2 linked regions of the Longispora fulva genome follow. The protein of the gene in region 1 interacts with the protein of each later gene in a pairwise test. Links are inferred from orthologs where the notes say so. Each region holds a gene or a part of one and is shown on either strand. Other genes may lie near its edges.

Region 1 (9,207 bases):
TCACTGCGAAGGAGCGCGCTGGTCGTCGGCGTGCTCTTCCTGGTCACCGAGATCGCGGCGATCGCGGGCCTGGTGCTCTACCAGCCGGTGCTCAAGGACGCGAACTACGTCCTCGGGGCCGGCGCCGACACCCGCGTCCTCCTGGGCGCGCTCTGCGAACTCGTCCTCGTCGCCGCCGTCATCGGCACGGCGGCGGCGGTGTATCCCGTGGTCCGGCGGCAGCGCCCCGCCGTGGCCCTCGGCTACGTGTGCGTCCGCCTGCTCGAAGCCGTGATCATCGTCGTCGGCGTCCTCAGCGTGCTGGCGGTCGTGAGCCTGCGACGGGACCCCGCCGGCACCGACGACGACGCCCTGGCCACCGTCGCCCACGCGCTCGTCGCGCTCCACGACTGGACCTTCCTGCTCGGCCCGAACGTCGCCCTGGGGGCCAACAGCCTGCTGCTGGCGTACCTGCTGTACCGGTCCCGGCTCGTGCCCCGGTTCATCGCCGTCCTCGGGCTCGTCGGAGGCCCGCTGATCCTCGCGTCGGCGACCGCCGTGATGTTCGGCCTGTACGAGCAGGTCTCGCCGGTGGGGTCACTGGCGGCGCTGCCGGTGTTCGCGTGGGAGGTCAGCCTCGCCGGCTACCTCCTCGTCAAGGGCTTCAGGCAGGCCGCCGCGTCTGAGCCGCCGGTGCGGCAGAGGGAGTTGTCCGCAGTGTGAGGCGGGCCGGCCGCCGCCCGCGGAGGGGCTGGCCGCCGCCCCGCCGGGCACGGGCTGCGGGGCCCGGACCGGCGGCAACGGGCCGGCCCGACCCGCCGGGTACCCGATAACGCCCGATCCTGAAAGAAACGTCCGGGTCGTCAGCGGAAATCGGTGATCTTACTCACCGAATACATCAGGTGAACTCTCCGTAGACTGTCCGCGTGTCGTACATCATCGCGCCCAGCATCCTGTCTGCTGACTTCGCACACCTCGCCGACGAGGTAGCCACCATCGAAGGCGCGGCCGACTGGGCGCACGTGGACGTGATGGACAATCATTTCGTGCCAAACCTGACATTTGGTTTGCCGGTTGTCAAGAGCCTGCTCGCCGCGACCACCCTGCCCCTCGACTGCCACCTGATGATCGAGAACCCGGACCGCTGGGCCCCGGGATACGCGGAGGCCGGCGCGCACAACGTCACCTTCCACGCGGAGGCCACCGGCGACCCGGTCGCCGTAGCCCGCGACATCCGGGCGGCCGGCGCCCTCGCCGGGCTGGCGATCGACCGGGACACGCCGATGGAGCCGTACCTCGAACTGCTCCCCGAGTTCGACACCCTCCTGATCATGACGATCAAGGCCGGCTTCGGCGGCCAGTCGTTCATCCCCGAACTGCTCGACAAGGTCCGCCTGGCCCGCAAGCACGTCAACGCCGGTCACCTCACCATCCGGATCGAGGTCGACGGCGGCATCTCCGGCGACACGATCGGCCTGGCCGCCGAGGCCGGCGCCGACGCGTTCGTCGCCGGCACCGCCGTCTACAACGAGCCGGACCGCGCCGCCGCCGTGCACCGACTGCGCGCCCTGGCGGCACCGTCGCCGTGATCCGCATCGTCCGCCGGAGCAGACTCCGGGAGTTGCGTGAGGCGTCCCCGCTGACGGGGCTGCCCGGCAACACCCGCATCCGACGGGAGATCGCGCGCCGGATCGACGGCGGGGCACCGTTCGCGGTCTGCTACCTGGACATCGACCGGTTCAAGAGCGTCAACGACGCCTACGGTTTCGTCCGCGGCGACGAACTGATCCTGCTCCTGGCGGCCGTGCTGCGGGTGGCCGTCGCCCGGGCCCCCGACGCGCCCAAGCCGGCGCGGGACCGTGCCGTGTTCCTCGGCCACGTCGGCGGCGACGACTTCGTGGTGATCTGCCCACCCGACCAGGTGCGGTCCCTGCTCACCGGGGTGCTCCGCGAGTTCGGGCGCCGGGTGCCGGCGGTGTACGACCCGGAGCACGCCGAACGGGGCTACCTGGTCAGCGTCGACCGGCGGGGCGTGAAGCACGAGTGGGACCTGGCGACGCTGTCGGTGGGGGTGGCGACGACGGAGTACCGGCGGTTCCGGGACCCGGCCGAGGTCGTGGCGGTGGCCACGGAGATGAAGTCGGTGGCCAAGGGCGAGGCGGGCTCCCACGTCGCGGTGGACCGCCGCCGCCTCTGAAACCCGCTCTGACGGGTACCGCGCCGCCAGCCCCGCCCAGAGGGTGCGTCCTCGGGTACACCACCTTCTCGTGGCCACTGTGTACGGCTGTGGCCGAGCGGCGCGCGCCAACTTGTCCGCCGGAGGGCGGCCTGCGCCTAGCATGGGTACACGTGTACCCCGAGGAGGCCGCCATGTCATCGCCATCGACCAGCCCGGGCGACCGGGTCCGCGCGCACCGCAAGGCCAGGGGACTGTCCCAGTCGGACCTCGCGGCCCAGTCGGGTCTCAGCGCCACAACCGTCAAGTTCATCGAGAACGGGAAGCGGTCGCTGACCCTCTCTGCGGCGCAGAAGCTCGCGCCGGCCCTGCGCATCGATGACCTGGCCGAGCTGTTCGGCCCGCAGGTCGGCACACTCCCGATGACCGGCAGGCTGACCCACCCGAGCATCCCGGCCGTGCGGCGCGCGCTGACCAACTGGTCTCTGACGGTGACCGGCGAGCCGCAGTCGGTGGACTATCTGCGGGCCATGGTGGATACGGCGTGGACGACCTGGCACACCTCCCAGTCCCAGCGGACCGAGGTCGGCGAGGTGCTCCCCGCGCTCCTGGAGGAACTTCAGCGTGCCGCCCGGCTGCACACCGGCCCCGAGCGGCGCAAGGTCCTCGCCCTCCTCGCGCAGGCGTACCACCAGGCCCAGGCGTATCTCGCCTGGCACGGCGACCAGGAACTCGTGTGGCTGTCCGCCGACCGGGGGATGTCCAGCGCTCTGGAGGCCGACGACCCGGTCACCATCGCAGGATCGGTCTGGTACTCCGCGCACCTGCTCCGAGCCACCGGCCGCACGGACGAGGCCGTCGAGCGGTTGCGGGAAGCCGTCGACCTGATCGGGCCCCTCGTCGAGGCCGGCCCCCGCGACGGTTCACCCGCGCGCGTCGCGGACCACACCGAGACCGTGGCGATGCTGGCCGATCTGCACCTGTGCGCGGCTCTCACCAGGGCCAGGGCCGGCGACCAGGCGGCCTGGGCCGAGTGGGGGAAGGCCCATCGGATCGTCACGACCATGCTGCCCGAGGGATACGCGCACCCGTGGACGAAGGTCGGCACGGTGCGGACCGAGGTCTACGGCGTGATGTGCGCCGTCGAGCTCGGCGACACCGCGTCGGCGACCCGGCTGGCCGACCCCCTCGACCCGGCCGCGATCCACTCCACGGAGCACCGTGCCCGGCACCTGCTGGAACTCGCCCGGCTCGCTGACCTGGAAGGTTCCCGGGAGGGTGTGCTGCACCTCCTCGGTCAGGCCGCGCACGTGTCGGCGGAGGTGGTCAGCTTCAGCCCGGTCGGCAGGGACATGGTGCGCCGGGCGGTCGAGACCGCTCCCGCCTATCTGCGTGCCTCGGCCGTCGCCCTCGCGGGGAAGGTCGCGATCGTCCTCGACTAGAGGTACAGGGCGTACCTCGACACCTGGTGTACCCGGAGTCCCTGTCGCTTCGACCTAACGTGACTGTGGAGAGACGCACGGCTGTTGAGTGGCTAGCCGCGCGTCTCTCGGCGGTCCTGCTCCGGTGTGCCCGGAGGGAGGACGGACCGTCGACGCGGCGGTGCCTGGCGACCACGAGCGCTGCCGCGTCTCTCCACACCAGCCTGGAGGAGGCCGACGTGCGGCGCGTGACGATTCCTCCGCCGATCGTGGCGGAGTTGCCCACCCTGACCGAACGGGAGACGTGGACCGAGGAGGAGTTGGGAGCCAGGGCCCAGCTGATCGGCCTCGTGCACCGTCCCGATCGTCCTGCCTACGTCTGGCGGGCTCCACGCTGGCGCTGGCTTCGCCGGCTGCCCCTTGTTCCCGTCGCCCGGGTCCAGCGGTGCACCGCGCCGTGCGACGTTGCGGCAGTCCACCGGCACGATCGGCACCGCGCAGGCCGCGTTCAACGACTATGCCGCCGATCCGCGCTACCGTGCACACCAGGCGTGGATATCCATCGAGCCGCTGACCCGCCGGCCGCGCTGGGTGTTGGAAGCGCTCTGTGCCGGAGTTTCCAGACCACTCACGAACCGGGAATAGCCCGCGCTTCCCAGGACAACCCCTCCGCAGGGGACCGGTCCCGGACAGCCCGGCCCCGGACAGCCGGTGGAGACCGGGTCGGGGACCACCGTAACCGTCTGATGATGTTGATCTTTGAAAGCCCTAGAGTGTGGCTGCATGGAGCGAGTGCGGACACTCAGTGAGAAGCTCGTGATCGACGCGCCGGCCGAGCGGATCTACGCCCTGGTCGGCGACCCGCGCCGGATGGCGGCCTTCAGCCCGGAGTGTTTCTCCGTGTGGGGGCGGGGCGAGCGGGTCGGGGACCGGTTCACCGGGTGGAACCGGCGGGCGGCGTTCGTGTGGTTCACCAACTGCCGGGTGGTGGCGGCGAGCCCGGGGCGGGAGTACTCGTTCGACGTGCGGACGTTCGGGCTGCCCGTGGCCCGGTGGGGGTACCGGCTCGTGGCCGCCCAGGGTGGCACCGAGGTGACGGAGTTCTGGGAGGACCAGCGGCGCGACGACTGGCGCGGTCGGCTGGTGGAGGCCCTGGGGCTGCTGTTCAGCGGCACCCCGGCCGGGGACCGCGCGGAGCGGAACCGGGCCGGGATGCGCGCCACGCTGCGCAACCTGTCGCGTGCCCTGGCCTGACCGTCAGGGCACGCGGGGGGTCACACGGCGGTGAGCGTCCAACGCTGCAACGCCGAACCGGTGTCGGCGGCCACCGTCACCTTGGCGTTGTCCGACGTGGACGCAGTGGTCAGCACCAACCCTGCGGGGGTGGAGATGATCGACCCGTTGATTTTCCACTTCTGGCTGGCCCCGCCCGAGCAGGGGTTCTGCACGACGTTGGCACCGCTGACGTCCGCGCACATGCCCGAGGCGCCGTTGGTCAGGGTGACCGTGCCGTCGGACTGCGGGGTCGACCGCCACTGCTGGTTGGTGCCGCCGTGCGTGGTCCAGGTGATCAGCTGGGTGCCGGCCGTGCCCGAGCTGCCCGGGTCGTCGAGCGCCTTGCCGCCCGTGGCGATCTGGTAGACGGTGGCGGTCGTGCCGTACACCTCGAACTCGTAGAGGGAGTAGCCCCAGGTGGTGGCGCGGGTCGTGCCCTGCATCCGGATGTAGCGGCCGGTGCCGGTGACCGCGAGGTCGTCCACGCCGCCGTCGGAGTTCGTCGTGGTGTTGACCGTGGTCCAGGTGGCGTCGTCGTTCGACGTCTGGATCTTGTACGCCTTGCCGTAGGCGGCCTCCCAGCGCAGTACGACGCGGCTGACCGGCTGGCTGGTGCCGAGGTCCACCCGGATCCACGAGGTGTCGGAGTAGCCCGACGACCAGCGGGTGCCCGGGTCGCCGTCGACGGCGTAGCTGGCCGGGAAGTTCGCGGTCTCCGTCCCCGACGAGGTCACCGGCTTGCCGAGCGCCAGGTTGCCCGCCGGGCCGGCCGGCCAGCCGGGCGCGTGCCCGACGAGGTCGGCGATCGGGGTGAACTGCGCGTACGTGGCGACGAGTTTCGGTGAGCCCCAGGTCTGCTGGGCCAGTCCGCGCAGCGGCAGCCGGATGCCGGCGGCGATCTGGTCCTCGGACTCGGCGTTCGGGTTGTCGCACCACACGTGGATGCTGGAGCCGAGGTTGCGGGTCGGGGCGTTGACGGTCTGGCTGCCCTGGAACAGGTCGGGGGTCCAGGTCTCGTACATCCACTTCGTGTCCGGCTTCGCGCCGCCGAGCACGTAGTAGGTCGGGGTCCAGGACTCGTTGGCGACCGTGTGGCCCCGGTCGAGGAGCTGCTGGGGGCTCAGGCCGTAGTTGTACCAGAAGTCGACCACGATGTTGGTGGCCGGAGTGATGGTGCCGTCGCCGGACTTGATGCCGTCGTTCCACATCCTCGTCTGCTTGCCACCGGCGCGCACGAGGTCGTTGGCCCAGTTCACGAAGCCGTAGTAGGTGTCCTTCGCCGTCGCGTTCGCGCCGTAGTGCGCCGTGGCGTAGGTGCCCAGCTGGGGGTACTGGGAGTAGTCGGAGACGTACTCGTCGGCCCCGATGTGCCAGTAGGGCCCGGGGAACAGCGGCAGGTACTCGGTGATCAGGTCCCGGATCAGCGTGTAGCTGGCGTCCATGGACAGGTCGATGAACTCGTTGCTGATCGCGCCCGTCCTGCTCTTCAGCTTGAGCTCGGGGTGCGCGGTGAGGGTGGTGTTCATGTGCCCGGGCATGTCGATCTCGGGCACGATTCCGACGTGGTACTTCGCGCCCAGCGCCACCAGGTCCGCGATGTCCTGCTTGGAGTAGTGGTCCGTCGACGTCAGCTCCGGGTGCGTCGCGCTCTCCAGCCGGAAGCCGAACGTGTCGGACACGTGGAAGTGGAAGGAGTTGAGCTTGAGGTACGCCAGCTCCTTGATGTGCTTCCTGACCCAGTCCACGGTGAAGAACTTGCGGCCCTGATCGATCATCAGCCCGCGCTCGGCCTTCGTCGGCCAGTCCCGCGCGGAACCGGCCGGGACGGTGCTGGACTGCTTGAGCAGCTGGAGCACGGTGCGGGTGCCGTAGAAGGCCCCGGCGTCATCGGAGCCGGCGACGGTGATGTTCGCGCCCACGGCGAGGGTGTACCCCTCCACGGGTACCGTCGCGCCGAGGGTCATGTGGATGTCGCCGGCGGCGGGGGAGCCCTGGGCGACCGTGACGGTCCTGCCGGTCAGGTCCTTGAGGTCGTCGGCGAGGACCTGCGCCTCGTCGGTGAGCCGGCCGGCGTAGACGGGGTCGACGGTGATCCGGCTCGCGGTGCCGAACGTGTAGGAGCCGGTGCCGGCTGTCCATTCGCGCAACGCCGGCACCGTCTGCGGCGGGCCGGCGGCGAGCGGGGCCGCGGCCGCGGCGGGGGTGGCGGGCATGGCCAGAGCAACGAGCATCCCGCCCAGCACCCATCGGAGAGCTTTCATGGAACCTCCCAGGAACATGCGTGAAGGTGCGTGTTCCTGGGAGGTTATGAGCACGACCACGCGCACTCAAGGATTTCGATAAATCAATCACGAACCGCGCAGGGTGCGAGCACGTCTCGTGCGGGTCCACTGTGTGGTGCGCAGGCCGGGTGCGCATTGCACGCCCAACCACCACGCTCGGTGAAAGTTCCGACAAAGTGGGTGACTGGCCGGCCGCCGGGTCCAGGTCCGCCAGGGTCTCCCGGAGCCGGCGGACGGGCTGCGGGACGAGGCGGGCTGCCGGGCCGGGTAGACGGGTTGGGCTGTCAGGCCGGGTAGATGTGGGTCTCCGTGGCCTTCACGGCCGCCCACACCAGGGCTCCGGGGGCCAGCTCCAGCGCCGCGAGCGCCGCCGGGGTCACGTCGGCGGCCACCGGCAGCTCCCCGTCGAGCCGGACCCGCACCTTGTCCCCGTGCTGGTCCACGGCAGCCACCCGCCCCGGCCACACGTTGCGGGGACTGCCGTCGGGCCGGTCGCGGAACAGCGCGACGGCCGACGGCGGGAACGCGACGAACACGTCCCCGGTCCCCGCCTCGCCGGCGGTCAGCGTGACCGGCCGGCCACCGGCAGGGGCCGGCCCGGGCGGGGGGCCGGGGACGTGTTCGTCGGCTCGCGTCCCGCCGCCGACCGGGGCCAGCTCGGCGACCACCCCGTCGCGGGCCACCCCCCGGTAGAGGTTCAGCCCGACCAACGTGGCGACATACTCCGTGCGCGGCCGGGACGTGATCTCCACCGGCGTGCCCTCCTGGGTGATCCGGCCGTCCTCGAGGATCAGGATCCGGTCGGCGAGGGTCATCGCGTCCAGGGGGTCGTGCGTGACGAGCAGCGCCGCCCCGGGGAACTCCGCGAGGTGCCGGCGCAGTTCCGCCCGGATCTCCAGCCGGCTGCGCACGTCGAGGGCCGCGAGGGGCTCGTCGAGGAGCAGCAGCCGGGGCTCGGTCGCCAGGGCCCGGGCGAGCGCGACCCGCTGGGCCTGCCCGCCGGACAGCCGCCCGGGCCGGGACCGCAGGTGCCCGCCGAGCCCGACCCTGCCGAGCCACTCGGTCGCGACCTGCCGCGCCCTGGCCTTCGACACCCCGGCGCACCGGGGGCCGAAGGCCACGTTGTCCACGGCGGACAGATGCGGGAACAGCAGATAGTCCTGAAAGACCAACCCGATTCTCCGGTACTCCGGAGCCAGCCCCTCGATCCGCACACCCCCCACGCTGATCTCCCCGCCCGAGGGCAGCAGCCCGGCGAGCGCCCGCAGCACAGTGGACTTGCCGGCCCCGTTCGGCCCGAGCAGGGCGACGGTCTCCCCGGCGGCGAGGTCGAGCTCGACATCCACGAGCCGTACCCGCAACCGCGCGCGCAGCCCGGATCCCGGGCCGGCCGTCACGACACCCACCTCTCCCGGAGCAGGGCGAGGAGCAGCACGCTGACGGCGAGCAGCAGCAGGCTCAGGGTGATCGCGGCGGCCGGATCGGTCTCCAGCGCCAGGTACACCGCGAGCGGCATCGTCTGGGTCCGGCCGGGGAAGTTACCGGCGAACGTGATCGTGGCCCCGAACTCGCCGAGCGCCCGCGCCCAGCACAGCACCGCCCCGGCGGCGATCCCCGGCCCGATCATCGGCAGGGTCACCCGACGGAACGTGGTGAACCGGCCGGCCCCGAGCGTCGCTGCCGCCTCCTCGTACCGGCGGTCCGCGCCGCGCAGCGCGCCCTCCACGGCGATCACGAGGAACGGCATCGCCACGAACGTCTCGGCGAGGACCACCCCGGGCGTGCTGAACGGCAGGGTCACGCCCAGGGACTCCAGCGCGGCCCCGAACAGCCCGTTGCGGCCGAAGACGAGGAGCAGCGCGACGCCCCCGACGACGGGCGGCAGGACGAGCGGCAGGGTGACCAGCGCCCGGATGACGCGCCGCCCCCAGAACTCGACCCTGGCCAGCAGCCACGCCAGGGGCACGCCCAGGACCAGGGACAACGCGGTCGCGCAGGACGCGGTGACCAGGGACAGCCGGAGCGCGGCGAGCACCGTCGGCTCGGCCAGCCGCGGGCCGAGGGTGGCCCACGG
Region 2 (9,361 bases), 3.0 Mb from region 1 along the record:
CGGGATCACGAGCTTCGACGCGGGGCTCGTGATCAACTTCGCCGGGTTCCAGCAGGTGGTGGCCGAGTTGGACGGTGTGGACATGTACATCGACCAGCACGTCGAGTCCATCCACCTCACCCCGGACGGCGAGCCCCGGTGGAAGATCCCCGGCGACCCCCCGCACCGGGTGTACGAGCCGGGCCAGCGCCACCTGTCGGCCTCCGAGGCCCTGGACTACGTCCGCCAGCGCTACACCGAGGGCGGCGACTACACCCGCCAGCGCCACCAGCAGCAGTTCATCCGCGCCCTGGTCGCGAAGGCGACGAGCCTGTCGGTGCTGACCAGCCCCGGCAAACTCGGCGCGGTGGTGGGCGCGGCCGGCGACGCGCTCACCTTCGACGGCAGGGGCGCGTCCATCGTCGACTTCGCCGTCGCCCTGCACGGCATCGGCCAGGACCGCCTCGCCCTGATCAAGCTCCCGGGGCACAACATCGGCACCGGGGCCGGCTATCAGGGCGAGGAGCTCGAACCGGTCGCGGCCGAGTTCTTCGCCGCCGTCGTCGCCGACGAGGTGGACGCGTTCGTGGGGCGGCATCTGGAGCTGGTGAACAGGTAGGGTCCTCCCATGTCCCAGGATTTTCCCGCCCTCGCCGGGCGCATCGTCGACGCCCTGTTGCAGTCCGACCCGGTCACGGCGTTCTACGCCGGGGACCACCGGGTGGACGACCGGCTGCCGGACTTCTCGTCCGGCGGGGTCGCGGCCAGGACCGCCATGCTGCACGACGCGGCCAACGCCCTCGCACAGGTCGACGCCGACGTGCTGGAGCCCGAGGACCTGGTCGACCACGCCCAGTTGAGCACCGCCGTCGACCGGCGGCTGTTCGACCTGACCGAGGTGCGCAACCACGAGTGGGACCCGCTGGCGCACAACCCGGGCGTCCTGCTGCACGGCCTGCTGACGAGCGAGTTCGCCCCGGTCGCCGACCGGCTCGAGGTGCTCGCCGGCCGGCTCGCCGCCGTGCCGGACGCGCTGGCGACGGCGCGCGAGACCCTGCGGGACTGCCCGACCGTGCACCTGGAGACGGCGATCGGCCAGTTCGCCGGCGTCGCCTCCCTGATCCGCGACGAGCTGCCGGCGTTCGCCGCACAGGCCCCGGGCGTGGCGCTCGACAAGGCGCGCGACGACGCGCTGGCGGCGCTGGCCGAGTTCGACGGCTGGCTGCGCGAGGCGGTGCTGCGGCCCGGGCGGGACCCGAGGCTCGGCCGCCGGCTCTGGGAGGGCAAGCTCTGGTACACGCTGGACACCGAGCTCCCGGCCAGCCAACTGCTCGACCGGGCGATGGTGGCGCTCGACGACGCGACGGCGCAGCTCGTCGACCTGTGCGGCGGGGTGCCGGTCCGCGAGGCCCTCGACGCCCTGGGCGCCGACCGCCCCGACAACACCACGATCCTGGAGCTGTCGCGGCGGTTCACGGCGGAGGCGACGGAGTTCTGCCGGGAGCACGACCTGGTCACCATGGTCACCGACCCGCTGGTGATCGAGGAGATGCCGGAGTTCGCCCGCGGCGTCGCCGTGGCGTACTGCATGCCGGTCGGCCCCTTCGAGACCGCAGAACTGCCGACCACCTTCGCGATCTCGCCTGCGCCGCGGAGCTGGAGCCCGGAGCGCGTCGAGTCGTTCTACCGCGAGTACAACAACCACATGCTGCGTAACCTGGCGGTGCACGAAGCCATGCCGGGCCACTACCTGCAGCTCGCGCACAGCCGCCGGTTCCGGGGCTCCAACCCGGCCAGGGCCCTGTGCCGGTCGGGCGTGTTCACCGAGGGCTGGGCCGTGTACACCGAGGAGCTGATGGCCGACGCCGGCTTCGGCGGCCACCCGGTGAAGCTGGCCCAGCTGAAGATGCAGCTCCGGATGGCGATCAACGCCGTCCTCGACCAGCTGGCGCACTGCGAGGACCTGTCCGAGGCCGAGGGCATGGCCCTGATGCTGGAGCGCGGCTTCCAGGAGGACGGCGAGGCGGCCGGCAAGTGGCGCCGGGCGCTGTTGACGTCGACCCAGCTGTCGACCTACTTCGTGGGGTACACGGAGATGTCGTCGATCGCCGCGGCCCGGCCGGCGGGGACGTCGGTGCGGGAGTGGCACGACGCGATGCTCGGCCACGGCAGCCCGGCCCCGAGGCACCTGCGGACCCTGCTGGGCGTCTGAGTCCCGGAGCCCCCGAGCCCCTCGCGCGTTGCCTAGCGGGGGGCCGACTCCCGGGCCGCGTCCAGCATCCACCGGGCCAGCGAGTACTCCGGCGGCACCGCGTCCGGCAGGTCCGCCACCGGGAACCATTCGGCGGCGGTCAGCTCCACCCCGTCCACCGTCGGTTCCCCCGCGACCCACCGCGCGGTGAACCCGACGAGCAGTGTCCCCGGCCCCGACAGCGTCCACGGCTGGCTGTCGACGTAGGACAGGTCGTCGATCTCGACGCCGACCTCCTCCCACACCTCGCGCCGCGCGGCCTCCTCCAGCGTCTCGCCGTACTCCACGTACCCGGCGACCAGCGCCCACATGTCGCTGTGCGCGTAGGAGTGCCGGGCGAGCAGCACCCGGTCGTCGCGCCGGATCAGGACCAGCACCACGGGGCACGGGGCCATCGGGACGAGCAGGCCGCAGGCCGTGCACCGGGGCCACGGGTAGGGCGGTTCGTAGCCGAGTTCGGCGCGGCAGGCGCCGCAGTACCGGTGGGTGCGTTTCCAGGCCACCAGTTGCTGGGCGCGGCCGGCGAGGGCGAGGGTGGCCCGGTCGAGGTGCTGGGCCAGTTCCGGCCAGCGCAGGGTCGCCTCGGGGCTCTCGGCCGCCCACGCGGACCGGCCGTCGAACTCGCCGACGTAGAGCAGGTCGGCGGTGGGCTCGGTGACGGCCGTCGGCATGCCGAGGCGGTCGCCGGAGACCGGGAGCAGCCAGTCGCCGACGTGCGGGGTGAGGTCGCCGACGGTGCCGGGGACGAGTCGCGCCCCGGGCGGGCCGGGTGCCCGGCTGGTCACGAGGTCACCGCCGCGCGCCGGCCGCGGGCCGACGGGCGCGAGCGGGGCGCCGCCACGCTGGTCACGAGGTCGTGAACGCGTCGGCGGTGACCGACTCGGCGTACCGGGTGAGAATGATGTCGATCTTGACGCCGTCGACCTCGCCCACGAACGCGCCGAGCACGCCCTGGTCGGTGACGCACGCGTCCAGCGCCCCGATCGTCAGGCACAGCGCGTGCTGGCCGGCGACCGTGCGGTCGTGCGAGGTGAGGGTGCCCCGGTCGTTGAGCGAGGCGGAGCTGAGCGCGCGCAGGGCGTCGGCGGAGGTCAGAAACCCCGGAATCGTGACGGGTACGCCCGCAGCCGGCGTCGGGACCGGCTTGCCGCACGTGGTGGCCTCACACGTGGTGAACCCCTCCGGTGCGATCACCACCCGCCCGCCGAGGTGGGTGTACGCGGTCCGCGACGGCTTCTGGGCCTGCGCGACGGACACCGCCCCACCGTCGGCGACCCGGTACTCGGCGGTGTAGGTCCGCTTCGTCGCCTCGTCGAGCTTGGCGGCGAAAGAATTGATCAACCTGGCGGGGTCGGTGGGGCCGGCCTCTGCGACCCGGCCGCACCCCGCGAGGGCCAGGAGCGCGAAAAGTATGGCTGCCGAACGACGCATAGACGCCAGCCTTCCTGGTGGCGGGAGGCATTGCAAATCGGTTCACGGCGGGTGGCTACGCTCAGCGATGGGTCTCACCAGCCCTGGGCCGCAGCGGCGCGGCCTCATTCGCCCGACCGGAGGAGTGACACACGTGGCCACGATTGAAGGCATCGCCGCCCGCGAAATCCTGGATTCTCGGGGCAATCCGACCGTCGAGGTCGAGGTACTTCTGGACGACGGCACGTTTTCCCGGGCAGCCGTGCCGTCCGGGGCATCGACAGGAGCGTTCGAGGCATGTGAGCTGCGTGACGGCGATACCGGTCGTTACGGTGGCAAGGGTGTCGAAAACGCCGTGGACAACGTCGCCACGATCGCCGAGGAGCTGATCGGCTTCGACGCGACCGACCAGCGCGCGATCGACCAGAAGATGCTCGACCTGGACGGCACCCCGAACAAGGCGAACCTGGGCGCGAACGCGATCCTGGGCATCTCCCTCGCGGTGGCCAAGGCCGCCGCGGACTCGGCAGGACTGCCGCTGTTCCGTTACCTGGGCGGCCCGAACGCGCACCTGCTGCCGGTCCCGATGCTGAACATCCTCAACGGCGGCTCGCACGCCGACAGCAACGTGGACGTCCAGGAGTTCATGATCGCTCCGATCGGCGCGCCGACCTTCAAGGAGGCCCTGCGCTCCGGCGTCGAGGTCTACCACGCGCTGAAGGCCGTGCTGAAGAAGAAGGGCCTGTCCACCGGCCTCGGCGACGAGGGCGGCTTCGCGCCGAACCTGCCGACCAACGCCGCGGCCCTGGACCTGATCGCCGAGGCCATCGGCAACGCCGGCTACGCGCTCGGCACGGACATCGCGCTCGCGCTGGACGTGGCGGCCACCGAGTTCCACAAGGACGGCTCGTACACGTTCGAGGGCCAGCAGAAGTCGGCCGATGACATGGCCAAGTACTACGCGAGCCTGCTCGACAGCTACCCGATCGTGTCGATCGAGGACCCGCTGGACGAGGACGACTGGGCCGGCTGGCACGCGCTGACCACCCTGATCGGCGACCGTACCCAGCTCGTGGGCGACGACCTGTTCGTCACCAACCCGGAGCGGATCGCCCGGGGCATCGCCGAGAAGACCGCCAACGCGGTCCTCGTCAAGGTGAACCAGATCGGCTCGCTGACCGAGACGCTGGACGCCGTGGACATGGCCCACCGGGCCGGTTTCCGCACCATGATGAGCCACCGGTCCGGCGAGACCGAGGACACCACGATCGCGGACCTGGCCGTCGCGCTCGGCTGTGGCCAGATCAAGACCGGTGCCCCGGCGCGGTCGGAGCGGGTCGCGAAGTACAACCAGCTGCTCCGGATCGAGGAGGAGCTGGACTCTGCGGCGCGTTACGCGGGTGCCTCGGCGTTCCCCCGTATGCGAGGCTAGAAGGGATTGCCGACCCCGGCGCGTCAGCGCCGGGGTCGGACCCCACCCCCTTGAGGAGTGTCGTGAGCCGCACCCCTGGCCGGCAGGGTCCGGGCCGTCGGACCACCCGGTCCGGCTCCCGCCCGGCCGCCGCCCGCCGCCCGGCGGCCCCCGGCGCGGCCCAGCGCACCCGGCCACCCCGGCAGCGGAAGTTCACCGGCCGCGCGGCGATCCTGGGCATCCTGCTGGCGACCCTCGTGCTGGCGTACGCGTATCCGGTGCGGACCTATCTCACCCAGAACGCGGAGATGGCCCGGGTCGAGGACCAGTTGCGCGCGCAGCAGACCCGGATCGACAGCCTGTCCCTGCAACGCAAGAAGTGGGACGACCCGCAGTACTTCGCGCAGCAGGCCCGCGAGCGCCTGCAACTCGTGCTCCCCGGCGACACCGCCTACCGGGTGACCGACTCGGTGGCCGGCGGCGCGCCGGACGGCGAGGGCTCCAGCCGGGGCAAGGCTGCGAGCGACGGCCCCTGGTACGGGAAGCTATGGTCGAGTACCAAGGCAGCCGACAAACCCAGACGAAAGTAGAACAATGGTCAGCGAGCAGGACCTGGCGGCGGTCGCCGCGCAGCTCGGGCGCGAGCCCCGGGGCACCCGGGCCGTCGCGCACCGCTGCCCGTGCGGCAACCCCGACGTCGTGGAGACGTCGCCGAGGCTCCCCGACGGCACCCCGTTCCCGACCACGTTCTACCTGACGTGCCCGAAGGCGACGGCCGGCGCGAGCAGCCTGGAGTCCGAGGGGCTGATGAAGGACCAGCAGGCCAGGCTCGCCGAAGATCCGGAGCTGGCCGCGCGGTACCAGAAGGCGCACCAGGACTACCTCGACCGGCGCGAGGCCATCGAGCACGTCGCCGAGATCGCCGGGATCTCCGCCGGCGGGATGCCGGAGCGGGTCAAGTGCCTGCACGTGCACCTGGGGCACGCGCTGGCGGCCGGTCCCGGGGTGAACCCGTTCGGGGACGAGGTGCGTGAGCGGCTGGGCGACTGGTGGGCCTCCGGGCCGTGTGTCACGCCCGGGCCCGCCGCGAGCGACGTCCCGCATGCCGCGCCCGCCACGGGTGCCACCGATCCCGCCCACATCGCGGCCGACGAGCGCTACCGGCACGGCCCGGCGTGACCCACCGCGTCGCCGCCATCGACTGCGGCACCAACTCCGTCCGGCTCCTGATCGCCGACACCGACGGCGAGACCCTGACCGACCTGCGCCGCGAGATGCGGATCGTCCGGCTGGGCGAGGGCGTCGACCGCACCGGCCGGCTGTCCGAGGCGGCGATCGAGCGCACCCGTGTCGCCCTGGTCGAGTACGCCGCGATGATCGCCGAGCTCGGCGCGGACCGGATCCGGATGTGCGCGACCAGCGCGTCCCGCGACGCCGCCAACGCCGCGGACTTCACCGCCATGGTGCGCGACACGCTGGGCGTCGAGCCGGAGGTCGTCACCGGCGACGAGGAGGCCCGGCTGTCGTTCACCGGGGCGGCGCGGGGCCTGACGGCCGAGCCGCCGTACCTGGTGGTGGACATCGGGGGCGGCTCCACCGAGTTCGTGGTCGGGTCCACCGACGTCGAGGCCGCGATCAGCGTGGACGTCGGCTGCGTGCGGATGACCGAGCGGCACCTGCACTCCGACCCGGCGAGCACGCCGGAACTGGCCGCCGCCCTGGTGGACATCACGGGCACCGTCGACAGGGCGCTCGCGCACGTGGGTGGCGGCCGGGGCGTGACCCTGGTCGGCCTGGCCGGGTCCGTCACGACCGTGACGGCGATCAGCCTCGGCCTCGACGGGTACGACTCGTCCCGCGTCCACCACGCCGTCGTCCCCTACGCCGACGTCGCCCGGGTCTCCGCCGAGCTGGCCGCCGCCGACCACGAGGAGCGGCTGGCGATCCCGGTGATGCACCCGGGGCGGGCGGACGTGATCGTGGCCGGGGCGCTGATCCTGCGGACCATCATGGAGCGCACGGGCGCGGACTCGGTGATCGCGTCGGAGTCCGACATCCTCGACGGGATCGCCTGGTCCCTGGCCTGACTCGGCGACCGACGAGCCGGACCCGGCTCACCCCGCCAGAGGCCGGCCGTGCTCCAGGTACACCGTGGTGCCCGACTCCCGGGCGGCCAGCGCGGCGAGCACCCGGGGCAGCAGCCGCTTGCCCAGGTGCCGGTCCAGGTCGGCCGGCGCCACGTACCGGTACCCGGAAAGTTCGTCCTTCTGGAGTCGGATCCCCGCCTCCTGCCCGCCGGTGAGCGACCCGCCGTCGAACACGAACATCACCCGGTTCCCGGCCCGGGGCTTCGGCGACCAGTCGACCACCAGCGGCCCCCGGAGAGCGACCGTGAGGCCGATCTCCTCGCGGACCTCCCGCACGCACGCCTGCAGCGGACTCTCGCCCTCGTCGACATACCCGCCGGGGATGTCCCAGCCGGACTTGTAGCTCGGCTTCACCAGCAGCACCCGCCCCGACGCGTCGCGGAACAGCGCTCCGGCGGCCAGCCGGGCCTCGGCCAGTTCGGTCTCCACGACCGCGACTGTACAGAGCGCAAGTTGTTACGGTGCCGTGCCTCACACTCCCAGTAACGTGGGCATAGGGTGACCACGTGAACATCGCGCGGGGGCTGTGGCGCTGGGGGCCGCTGGTGATCGTGGTCGCGTTGCTCGGCGCGGTCGCGACGGCGGCGGCCCGGACGAGCGTGCAGGCGACGCGGCTTCCCATGCCGATGTTCACGCACCCGCCGCCCACGCCGCCGGAGGACATCCCGCAGAAAGCCATCCAGAGCGGCGAGCCCGCGGCCGGCGCGGTGGCCGACTCGGGAGGCTGGCCCTCCTGGGTGTGGATCCTTCTGCTGAGCATCGTCGGCGCGATCCTGGTCTCGGTGGTGGTCGCCGTGCTGTGGACCGTGGTGAAGGACAACATCCGGATCCGGGTCCGGCCGTACGCGGCGCTGAACCCGGTGAACGGTGCGCCAGAGGTGCGGGTCGAGGAGGTCCGGGCGGCCGTGCGGGCCGGCCTGGACGCGCTCGACGACCTCGGGGATCCGCGCCGCGCCGTGATCGCCTGCTGGCTGGGCCTGGAGGCCGCCGCCGCCGAGGCGGGCACGGTCCGTCAGACCGGGGACACGCCCACCGAGCTCGTGGGTCGGCTGCTGGCCGAGCACCACGTGAGCAGCGGCGGGCTGGGCGACTTCGTGGAGCTGTACCGGCTCGCCCGCTACGCCCCGCACATCGTCGACGAGGACATGCGCCTGCGGGCCCGTTCGGCTCTCGCGCAGCTGCACGACGAGCTGGCCCGGGAGGTGACGGCGTGAGCGTCGGCATCGACGACCTGCTCGGCGGCGAGCCCGAGCCCGCGCCACGGCGGCGGAAGGCGCGCCTGACCCCGCTCGGGGCCACGGTGCGGTCCGCGATCTGGGCGGCGCTGGTTGCCGGGTTCCTCTGGATGGTGGTCGCGGCCACGGGCTACTCCGTGCCGTTCCTCCTGGTGTTCACAGTGTGTCTGGCCGTGGCGATCAGCTGGCGGCTCGGCGGGATGCTGCGGCCGGAGCCCTTCCCGAGGTACCGGCCCACGCCCCGCGAGGAGTCGGGTTTCCGGGCCGTGGACAAGCCGTTCGCCGACGCCAAGCGCTGGGTGGACCGGCTGGACTGGGTGCGCGGCGACGGCGAACAGTTCAACCGGGCCCTGTTGCCGGCGTTCGCCGCGCTCGCCGACGAGCGGCTGCGACTGCGGCACGGCATCACCCGGGCCACCCACCCGGCGCGGGCGGCGGAGTTGCTCGGCCCGCGTCTCGTTGACTTCCTGGACTCCCCGAAGCGGCGGGCACCGAGCCACGCCCAGCTGTCGGAGCTCGTGAAACTGTTGGAGGAGCTATGAACCTGCCCCCGCACGAGGTCAGCCGGCTGGCCCGGGCTGTCCTGGACCGGGTCGGCACGGTGGTCGTCGGCAAGCGCGACTCGCTGGAGTTGGTGCTGGCCGGGATCCTGGCCGGTGGGCACGTGCTGCTGGAGGACCTGCCCGGGCTGGGCAAGACCCTGACCGCGCGGACGATGGCCCAGGCGCTGGGCATCGAGTTCCGCCGGTTGCAGTTCACCCCGGACCTGCTGCCGGCGGATGTGACCGGCTCCTTCCTGTACGACCAGCGCACCCACGACTTCACGTTCCGCCCGGGCCCGGTGTTCACGAACCTGCTGCTCGCCGACGAGATCAACCGGACGCCGCCCAAGACCCAGGCCGCGCTCCTGGAGGCGATGCAGGAGAAG

Evidence for each region.
Region 2: the proteins of rpe (region 1) and eno interact in binary tests that used the Escherichia coli proteins (3 or more experiments, as listed by UniProt). The link is inferred for Longispora fulva from one-to-one orthologs.

What each region holds. Positions count from the first base shown.
Region 1 is NZ_JADOUF010000001.1:8,628,004-8,637,210, forward strand. The notes cover bases 1-2,736. They hold rpe (ribulose-phosphate 3-epimerase), read left to right. Parts: upstream 1-905; coding sequence 906-1,568; downstream 1,569-2,736. Other genes in these bases: IW245_RS39865 (DUF4386 domain-containing protein), read left to right, coding at 1-702; IW245_RS39875 (diguanylate cyclase), read left to right, coding at 1,565-2,176; IW245_RS39880 (helix-turn-helix domain-containing protein), read left to right, coding at 2,350-2,736. Also shown: more of IW245_RS39880, read left to right, coding at 2,737-3,597; IW245_RS39885 (hypothetical protein), read left to right, coding at 4,042-4,221; IW245_RS39890 (SRPBCC family protein), read left to right, coding at 4,360-4,830; IW245_RS39895 (family 20 glycosylhydrolase), read right to left, coding at 4,851-7,112; IW245_RS39900 (ABC transporter ATP-binding protein), read right to left, coding at 7,418-8,530; IW245_RS39905 (ABC transporter permease), read right to left, coding at 8,527-9,207. UniProt on the Escherichia coli protein: Catalyzes the reversible epimerization of D-ribulose 5-phosphate to D-xylulose 5-phosphate.
Region 2 is NZ_JADOUF010000001.1:5,611,839-5,621,199, reverse strand. The notes cover bases 3,044-5,933. They hold eno (phosphopyruvate hydratase), read left to right. Parts: upstream 3,044-3,794; coding sequence 3,795-5,072; downstream 5,073-5,933. Other genes in these bases: IW245_RS25340 (DUF501 domain-containing protein), read left to right, coding at 5,646-5,933; IW245_RS25345 (FtsB family cell division protein), read left to right, coding at 5,135-5,641; IW245_RS25355 (hypothetical protein), read right to left, coding at 3,077-3,661. In the rest of the region: IW245_RS25370 (LCP family protein), read left to right, coding at 1-598; IW245_RS25365 (DUF885 domain-containing protein), read left to right, coding at 608-2,191; nudC (NAD(+) diphosphatase), read right to left, coding at 2,224-3,015; more of IW245_RS25340, read left to right, coding at 5,934-6,230; IW245_RS25335 (Ppx/GppA phosphatase family protein), read left to right, coding at 6,227-7,138; IW245_RS25330 (NUDIX domain-containing protein), read right to left, coding at 7,166-7,627; IW245_RS25325 (DUF4129 domain-containing protein), read left to right, coding at 7,705-8,412; IW245_RS25320 (hypothetical protein), read left to right, coding at 8,409-8,975; IW245_RS25315 (AAA family ATPase), read left to right, coding at 8,972-9,361. UniProt on the Escherichia coli protein: Catalyzes the reversible conversion of 2-phosphoglycerate (2-PG) into phosphoenolpyruvate (PEP). It is essential for the degradation of carbohydrates via glycolysis.